DNA from 2 places in the Mesorhizobium sp. M7A.F.Ca.CA.001.08.2.1 genome. Region 2 is predicted to be linked to the other one. Evidence: riboswitches for the same ligand, from Rfam matches in the RefSeq annotation. Region 2 holds a riboswitch; the other holds the start of a gene.
The links. A riboswitch is a leader RNA that binds a small molecule or an ion and turns the genes downstream of it on or off. The one in region 2 is predicted to bind thiamine pyrophosphate.
Positions count from the first base shown of each region.

Region 1 (4,345 bases), on a different contig from region 2:
GCGGTGATGCCGCCACATCTGTTCGAGCCAGCGCTGCATGGCGGTGCGGGTCAGTGCATCGAGCGCGCCGAACGGCTCGTCGAGCAGCAGCATGTCGCGCTGCTGCACCACGGTGCGCAGCAGGGCCGCGCGCTGGCGCATGCCGCCCGAGAGCTGCCCGGGGAAATGTCGCTCGAAGCCGGCAAGCCCGAACTCGGCAAACAGCGGCGCGACGCGCGCCCGCGCCGCCTTGCGCCTGATGCCTTGCACTTCGAGTCCAAGCGTCGCGTTGTCGAGGATGCGCCGCCAAGGCATCAGCGCATCACGCTGCGGCATGAAGGCAAAGCGCTTGCCGTGGTCATCGAGCGGCTCGCCGTCGAAGAACATCTCGCCCTCGCCATGCTCGGCGCCGGTCAGAAGCTGGAACAGCGTCGATTTTCCGGCGCCCGAAGGTCCAAGGATCGAGACGAATTCACCGGCGCCGACGCTGAGCGAAATATCGGCCAGCACGTCGAGCCCGCCGAACGCCTTGCGCACATGCCGCAGCTCGAGCCGGTTCATCGCCGCGGCCCCTTCCCTGCGATTGCCTTGTCGGCTCGCTCCCAGGGCATGGCCAGGCGCTGCAGCAGCACAGTCAACCCGAACAGGACAAGTGTCAGCGCGGCGCTGACACCGACGGCGGCCAGCACCAAATCGGGGCGGAAATTGTTCTTGGCGTTGAGCATGTATATGCCCAGCCCCTTCGCGGCACCGGCATATTCGGCGAAGATGGCGCCGACCACGGCATAAGTGATGGAGATCCTGAGGCCAGCAAAGAAGTAAGGCAGTGCTGAAGGCAGCCGCGCCAGCACGAAGATGCGCCGGCGCCCTGCTCCCATGGCGCGCAGCATTTGGCCGATCTCGGCCTCGGTCGACTCATAGCCCTCGACCAGTGCGACCAGCATCGGAAAGAAGGTGACCAGCGCCACCAGCATGATCTTGGGCGCCAGTCCGAAGCCGAACCACAGCACCACCAGCGGCGCGATCGCCACCAGCGGCAAGGTCTGGCTGACGATGAAGACGGGAACCAACGCGCGGCGCAGCGGCTGGAAGAAGTCGACCAGCATCGACAGCGCAAAAGCGGCGCTGAGCGAACAGGCAAAGCCGAGTAGCGTGGCGCGGATGGTCGGAACGGCGTTGTTGGCCAACGCCTCGCGATTGAGCATCGCTTGCTCGAGGACGCGCGACGGCGCCGGCAATATCGTCGGCTTGATGCCGGAATAGGTGGCATAAAGCTCCCACGCCAGCAGGAGCAACCCGACCGAGACCATGGCCGGCACTGCCTTGGCAAGAAGGCTCGCGATCCGGCGCGAAGCGACTGACGATGAGACCACGGGAGATAACCTTTGACGGCCGCGCGGAAGCGGCGGCAGCTTCAGACAGCCGACGGGCTGTTGGCCGAGACCGTGACGTCGAGAGTTACGTGGCCGGCGCCTGGTCCGAAGCGACAGAAGGCCTCGTCCAGCGCCGAAAAGATCGCACCGGCATCACCGCGCAATTTCGTGCAGAAATGCTTGGAACGCTCATAGACGCCGGACTGCTTGAGAAAGTCGATGCAGCCGTAAATCTCGTCCATGTGGTCGTCGGTGCCCATCACATAGAGCGAGAACTGCGCGGCCGCCGGCTGGCCGGTGACAGCAGCATTGCGCACCGCCGCGATGGCCGCATCCCTGCGCGGGCCGAGTGGCCCGACCGGCCCACCAAGTGCATCGGAGCGGCAGATCGGATCGTCCGGCTCGCCAGGGCAGCCGCGCGAGATGGTGGCGGACAACACGCAATGTTTGCCGCTGCGTGCCGCCGCCACGAAGAGGTCGCGCATGGCAGGAAACAGCACTTCGGGCGGCCCGACCAGCAAGGTCGAGATGTCGTCGGTCTCGATCCTGAGCTTGTCGCGCCAGGGATCGAGCGCGCCAAGCCCGCCAAGGATGACACCGACGAAATCGTCGGTCATGGGATATAGGGAAATCTGTGCGCCTGAAAACACCGCCCGCCTCGCTCCGCTGGTATTACCCAGATCAGCTTCTAGGGTCTGTGGGCTTGCCGCCCCCGTCTCAGCCCCGACCGTACGGAGCACCCCTGTGGATGTGCGCCTTAAAGCATCATTCGGGTTGAAGGGAAAGCCGTTTTTCAGCACACTGCGCCAAAAGGATTGCGCCAGTCGTGGTGCGCCTGAGCGGAATTTTGTCGGGAACCTTCACTGCCGCGACCGGTTGTCCCCATAGTCGCGATGCGATCACCTTCGTAAGAATGAGCGACGAGTTCACAGAAATGGAGACAATGAAAATCCTCGCAGCTTCGGCTCTCACCATTGGCCTGGCGACATCAGCCATGGCGCAAAGTGCTGACGATAACGGTGCAAACGGAGGCGGCAGCGGCAAATCGGTGACGGTTGAGCCGAACACGCCGGCTTCACCCAATACGGTCGAGCCGGACACTGTGGACCCGGGCATAACCAACAGCACGACCGGCATGCCCGATGGCATGAATTCCAACGCGGATGAAAACTGCCCGGCCGGTCCGCAGGGCGCACAGCCAGATGCCAACGGCACCTCGCCGGGCACGGCTTCGCCGACAGTCAACGACAACCATTGCGGCAAGTAAGTTGTCGCCAATTGGAGCGAAAACCCGCGGAGCGAATGCTCCGCGGGTTTTCGGCGCATCGTTAATCGCCGGACAGCGTCTGACGGCCGGTATGCGCATGCCGCAGGAAATCGACGCAGGCGCGCACCGCTGGCGGTGTATGGCGCTGCTTCTGATAACAGGTCGGGCGATTATAAGGTTTTCGCAATTTTCTTATAACCACTTGAAACCAGGAGCAGAAGCGCGCAGTTATAAGAGAACTGCAAATTTCTTATAACGCAAAGACCCTGGTCGGACGCCGCCATGAAATCGATCGATATTGCTTATCGCACTCTGTTCGCTGAACTCGTGCAACGAAGCCTGGATGCCTCGTTCCAAACTGACTTCTCGACGGCAGGCAATTTCGTACGGGTTCCGGTAAAAGGCCGCGACTACTGGTATTTCGAGGAGACCAGACCGAAGACGACAAGACGATATGTCGGTCCGGCCGACGATCCCGAGATCGCAAAACGCGTCGCCGCCTTCAGGGAAATCAAGAGCGATCTGAAAAGCCGTCGTAAGCTCGTATCGACGCTTGTTCGCGAGGCCGGGTTGATGGAGCCGGAAAAATTTACCGGCGATATCGTCGAAGCTCTTGGCAAGGCCGGGTTTTTCCGCTTGCGGGGCGTACTTGTCGGCACGGTCGCATTCCAGACCTACGCCGGATATCTGGGCGTAAGGCTGCCGGGGGTAGCGCTACAGACAGGCGATGCCGACTTTGCCCAATTTCACTCGGTCTCCGTCGAAGTGGGCGACAGTCTGCCACCGATCATGAATGTGCTGCGCGATATCGATCCGTCGTTTCGCGAAATTCCGCACCGAACGGATGCCAATCGCACGACCCAGTTCGAAAACGCTTCCCGCTACAAGGTCGAATTCCTGACCCCAAATCGGGGTAGCGACGACTACGCCGACCACGCGAGCGCGATGCCGTCGCTGGGCGGCGCATCGGCACAACCCTTGCGGTTCCTGGATTTTCTGATCCGCGAACCCGTAAGAACCGTCTTGTTGCATCGATCCGGAGTCCCGGTACTGGTCCCCTCACCCGAGCGATATGCCGTCCACAAACTGATTGTCGCCTCTCTTCGCCAAGCGAATGCAAACGGCGCGGCAAAACGGGAAAAAGATGTTCTTCAGGCAAGCTTGCTGGTCGAGGCGATGGCAACTGCCCGCCGGCAAGATGATCTCGCCGTGGTGTTCTCCGAAGCTTGGAATCGCGGTGCCAGCTGGCGCGATGCAATCCAACGAGGTCTTCGTTTACTCGATCCCGATCGGCAAGACACGGTCGAGACAATCGTTCGAAGGGCACTTTCGGATATTGGTGAAGAGCTCGATGGCTTCACCGACGCGACAAGGCGCGCTGACTGAAGGTGTTTGGGATGCGATGATGCCGCTCGACGACTCCATCGAGCGGCAATGCATGGCAGGACCGGAAGCTGTGAGCCCTACGAAACAGCCTTCTCACGAACCGGCAGCTTCCAGCCTGGCCTGACGAAGTGGCAGGTGTATCCGTTGGGATATTTCTCCAGATAGTCCTGATGCTCGGGCTCGGCTTCCCAGAAGGGGCCAACGGGTGCGACTTCGGTGACGACCTTGCCCGGCCACAGGCCCGAGGCATCGACATCGGCGATCGTGTCCTCGGCGATGCGCTTCTGTTCGTCGCTGGTGTAATAGATCGCCGAGCGATAACTCGTCCCGACATCGTTGC
Region 1 covers NZ_RZPW01000092.1:3,745-8,089, reverse strand. The annotation lists gene EN914_RS08375 (ABC transporter ATP-binding protein) at 1-540, opposite strand, end outside; gene EN914_RS08370 (ABC transporter permease) at 537-1,352, opposite strand; gene EN914_RS08365 (YkoF family thiamine/hydroxymethylpyrimidine-binding protein) at 1,394-2,002, opposite strand; TPP riboswitch at 1,993-2,106, opposite strand; gene EN914_RS08360 (hypothetical protein) at 2,179-2,619, shown strand; gene EN914_RS08355 (GSU2403 family nucleotidyltransferase fold protein) at 2,902-4,005, shown strand; gene msrA (peptide-methionine (S)-S-oxide reductase MsrA) at 4,083-4,345, opposite strand, start outside.
Region 1: another riboswitch for thiamine pyrophosphate. It lies ahead of EN914_RS08365 (YkoF family thiamine/hydroxymethylpyrimidine-binding protein); the one in region 2 lies ahead of thiC (phosphomethylpyrimidine synthase ThiC).

Region 2 (4,345 bases):
GGCGAGGAGAAAACCGTGACGATAAAAACCGTTGATCGCGATGATCTCACCGTCTGTTTCGACGCGTGGCAAATTGTCGGGAAATGCCGGACGGACACCCACACCGGTTTCAACGATCTCGGCCTCACCAAAGGCCGGATGGAGGGCATGGGCGGCACCCAGAAGCTCCATCATGGAACGCGCCGTCACCGGTCCGGCGCTCTGGCTTTCAATCATTGTCGCTCCGATCATGAAGCGGTGGTCGGTGCGCGGCACGGCATAAAGCGGAAAGCGTGGATGAAGCAAACGGACCGGCCGCGACAGCGAGACATCAGGCGTGCGCAGGATCAGCATTTCGCCGCGAACACCGCGCAGCCTGTCATCGGCCGCTGCCATTCCCATGCAGTCTATCCGACGGGCGAAACCCGAAATAGGCCGGGCGTCGCAGCCGAAGTGGAATTTGACACCCATGGTCGCCAGCTTTTCATGAAGTGCGGCGATTGCCTGGCGCGGGTCGAGATGAGCCTCATCGGGAAACAGCAATCCGCGCCGGAACCGGCCGGCGAGGTCGGGCTCCAGGACCGCGATTTCGTCGTCATCGACACGCCGATGCCCCGACGTGCGAGTGGCGAACCGGTCAAGCTCGCCAGTATCACGCGGCGCGGCCAGGACCAGCGTTCCGGCCCGTGTCACCTGACCGGGCAGCGCGTCATCCCACCAGTCGGCGGCGTCGCGTCCGAGATCCAGCACCGGCTGCTCGGCGCTCTCACGCTCGCACCAGGGCGCCAGCATGCCGCCGGCGAACCACGACGCATTGCCGCCGAGGCCATGCCGTGTCTCCACAACGGTCACCGCGGCACCGCGGACGGCGAGCTCGAACGCCGCGGTGAGGCCGGCGACGCCGGCCCCTTTGACCAGAACCCTCATGACGGTTCCGGCGCCTCTGGCATGAGCGGTACGCCGGTCTCGTCAGCTGGCATGTAGAGATCGCCACCTTCGCGATATTTCGCCGCCATAGCCGCCATGCCCTCTTTCTGCGCCTCCGCGCGGATGTCATGGGAGATGCGCATCGAGCAGAATTTCGGTCCGCACATCGAACAAAAATGTGCCAGCTTGTGCGCCTCCTTGGGCAAGGTCTGGTCGTGGAAGGACCGTGCGGTTTCGGGGTCGAGCGACAGGTTGAACTGGTCCTCCCAGCGGAACTCGAAGCGCGCGCGCGAAAGGGCATCATCCCTGGTTTTCGCTGCCGGATGGCCCTTCGCCAGATCGGCTGCATGGGCGGCTATCTTGTAGGTGATCACGCCAATCTTGACGTCGTTGCGGTCGGGAAGGCCGAGATGCTCTTTCGGCGTGACGTAGCAAAGCATTGCGGTGCCGAACCAGCCTATCATGGCGGCACCTATCCCTGAGGTGATGTGGTCATAGCCGGGCGCGATGTCGGTCGTCAGCGGCCCCAACGTGTAGAACGGCGCCTCACCGCACACTGCGAGCTGCTTGTCCATGTTCTGCTTGATCTTGTGCATGGGGACATGGCCCGGGCCTTCGATCATCACCTGGCAGTCCTTTGCCCAGGCAATCTTGGTGAGTTCTCCAAGTGTTTCCAGTTCGGCGAATTGCGCCGCGTCGTTCGCATCGGCGATTGAACCGGGACGAAGGCCGTCGCCGAGCGAGAAGGAGACGTCATAGGCTCTGGCGATGTCGCAGATCTCCTCGAAATGCTCGTAGAGGAAGCTCTCCCGATGATGGTGCAGGCACCATTTGGCCATGATCGAGCCGCCGCGCGAGACGATGCCCGTGACCCGGTCGACGGTCAGCGGTATGTAGTGCAGCCGCACGCCGGCGTGGATGGTGAAATAGTCGACGCCTTGCTCGGCCTGCTCGATCAGCGTGTCGCGGTAGACCTCCCAGTTCAGGTCCTCGGCGATGCCGTTGACCTTTTCCAGCGCCTGATAGAGCGGCACCGTACCGATCGGCACCGGCGCATTGCGCACGATCCAGTCGCGGATGTTGTGGATGTTGCGGCCGGTCGACAGGTCCATCACCGTGTCCGCGCCCCAGCGGATCGCCCAGACCATTTTTTCGACCTCTTCGGCCATCGATGATGTGACAGCCGAGTTGCCGATGTTGGCGTTGATCTTGACCAGAAAATTGCGACCGATGATCATCGGCTCGCTCTCGGGATGATTGATGTTGGCGGGAATGATTGCGCGTCCGCGCGCCACCTCGTCGCGCACGAATTCGGGTGTGACGAAATCTGGGATCGCCGCGCCGAAGGCTTCGCCGTCGCGTTGCAGCTTGCCGCGCATCACCTCGCGGCCGAGATTCTCGCGGATGGCTACGAACTCCATTTCTGGCGTGATGATGCCGGCGCGCGCATAGGCAAGCTGGGTCACCGCCTTGCCCTGCTTGGCCTTGAGCGGCCGATTGCGTATCGCAAATTCCGGTGTCAGGCGCTCGCCGGTGGCGAATCCATTGTCTTCCGGCCGGACGTGGCGGCCGTCATAGGCTTCGACATCGCCACGCGCCGTGACCCATTCGTGGCGAAGCCGGGCAAGGCCTTTTTCGATGCTGGTTTCGACAGTCGGGTCCGTATAGGGGCCGGACGGATCATAGACGGTGACGGGCGGTTCACCCGCCGTCGGATGGACGGAGATTTCTCGCATCGGCACTTTGATGTGCGGATAGAGGACGCCGGACTTGTGGATTTTCCGTGAGGCGGGCAGCGGTCCCGTCGACACGGCTGGAGTGAGGGCATTCATCGTGAGGCTCCTTTGCTCATGCATTGGAGACCCAGTTCTGTGCCGGAAGGATGAAAAGACGCTTCTGTAGACCTGCTACAGCAGGACCTCGGGCGTAAACTCCCGCAAAGCGCTTGCACCGTCCCTACGCCAGTATGAACTGGATCAGGTTCAACGGGTCACTGCGCCGCGAAAGCCAGCAGTATCTCAGCCCCTTACCGGGACTCCCCTGGTGAATGCCTCAGGTTGAACGGGCTGACGCTATCTTGTCAAGCGCATTCGGGCGCCTTCGGCCGGTGGCGACGGCCGGCGGCCAGCCGGGCGGAGAGCTCGCGCATGCATCGGGGACAAGTCACGCCCCGTAGACCGTGGCCAAAGCCTCATTCGCTTCGTGAAGGATGGAGAAACTGTATTGGCCATGTGAGCGTATCGACCAAGTAGCTCAGGCGGTCACGGATGTGGTTATTCTGGTCGAAGGTGACGAACGGCCTTGGGGGTCACCTCCTTTAGGATTCAGAGGTTGGAAGACGGCTTCTCGCGATCTGGGCCATCGGGAAATACCTGTCTTCGGCTCAACCTCGACATGGCGTCCGATCGACCGCAGATATACAGCTATCTCGTTTATGAGATGATCGCGTTCGCCGTAGATTTCAGCAATCCTACGCAGCTGTGGCTCGACGGCCCTCCGTTGCGCTGGCGTGAAATCAGCATCGCCAAAGACGTATCCCAAGTTGCCAATCGCGCAAATGTTGCAGCCGGCGTCCACAACTGCTTGTACGAATGCCGGAATGTCTTTTTCTTGCATGGTCTTCATGTCGAACCTCTCGTGAATGGCGTGCTTGCGCCCCAATCTGCCTTTTCAGCGTGTCCTCTGGGCGGCGCAAGCCCTGAGCGTGATTGTGCACGGGCAACCTCGACTATCCCATCTGCCACGCTCTTTAGAATCGGTGGGGTCTGGTGATCGCAGGCTGGGCCACTCAAAAGCCTACAAGAAGAAAGTCATGGCGACCATTGCTCAAGATCGCAAGGGTGCGTGCAAGACCTTCCGTTGGCAGTCATGCACGCTCGCTCAGAGATAGTCCGGCCGCGGAAATTCTCCCTTATTCGTAAGAAAGCTCATTGAGCAACTGGGCATTGAGCAACTGGGTCTCACGTCGCGGGTCTCGTGTGCTTCACACCCCAAAAATAGCCGCCGTGGCAATTCTCGAAAAGTGCAGGCTACCTCGTTAAGGACACTGCGGATGATCGTTCGCGCTTGGCAAAAGCGAACGGATTAGTCTATGGCTCTCGGCAGGGGGGCGAGTTATGCGGCGGGTGCGAATCCTTCAAGTAGGCGATATTCACTATCCGGACTGGCATCCTTCCTCTAGCAACATCGATGCCAAGGATAGCAAGTTCGCTCCGAAAATAACGCAGAAGCTACGCGCGTCTTCGCTGCGTGCCGTCTTGACGAAACTTCGGCGGCTGACGACTTCGAAGCCCTTGGATTCGATCGCCTTCATGGGGGATTTCACGAGCCGTGGCGACAAGACCTTCATTGCTTCGGCATTCCAGCATTTCACGTTGCTCTGCCGCGCACAGGGACGCAGTTCAAAGGCGCTTCCGTTGATATTCGTACCGGGAAATCA
Region 2 covers NZ_RZPW01000007.1:17,954-22,298, forward strand. The annotation lists gene thiO (glycine oxidase ThiO) at 1-906, opposite strand, end outside; gene thiC (phosphomethylpyrimidine synthase ThiC) at 903-2,738, opposite strand; TPP riboswitch at 2,842-2,958, opposite strand; gene EN914_RS38985 (hypothetical protein) at 3,160-3,531, opposite strand; gene EN914_RS01120 (metallophosphoesterase) at 4,023-4,345, shown strand, end outside.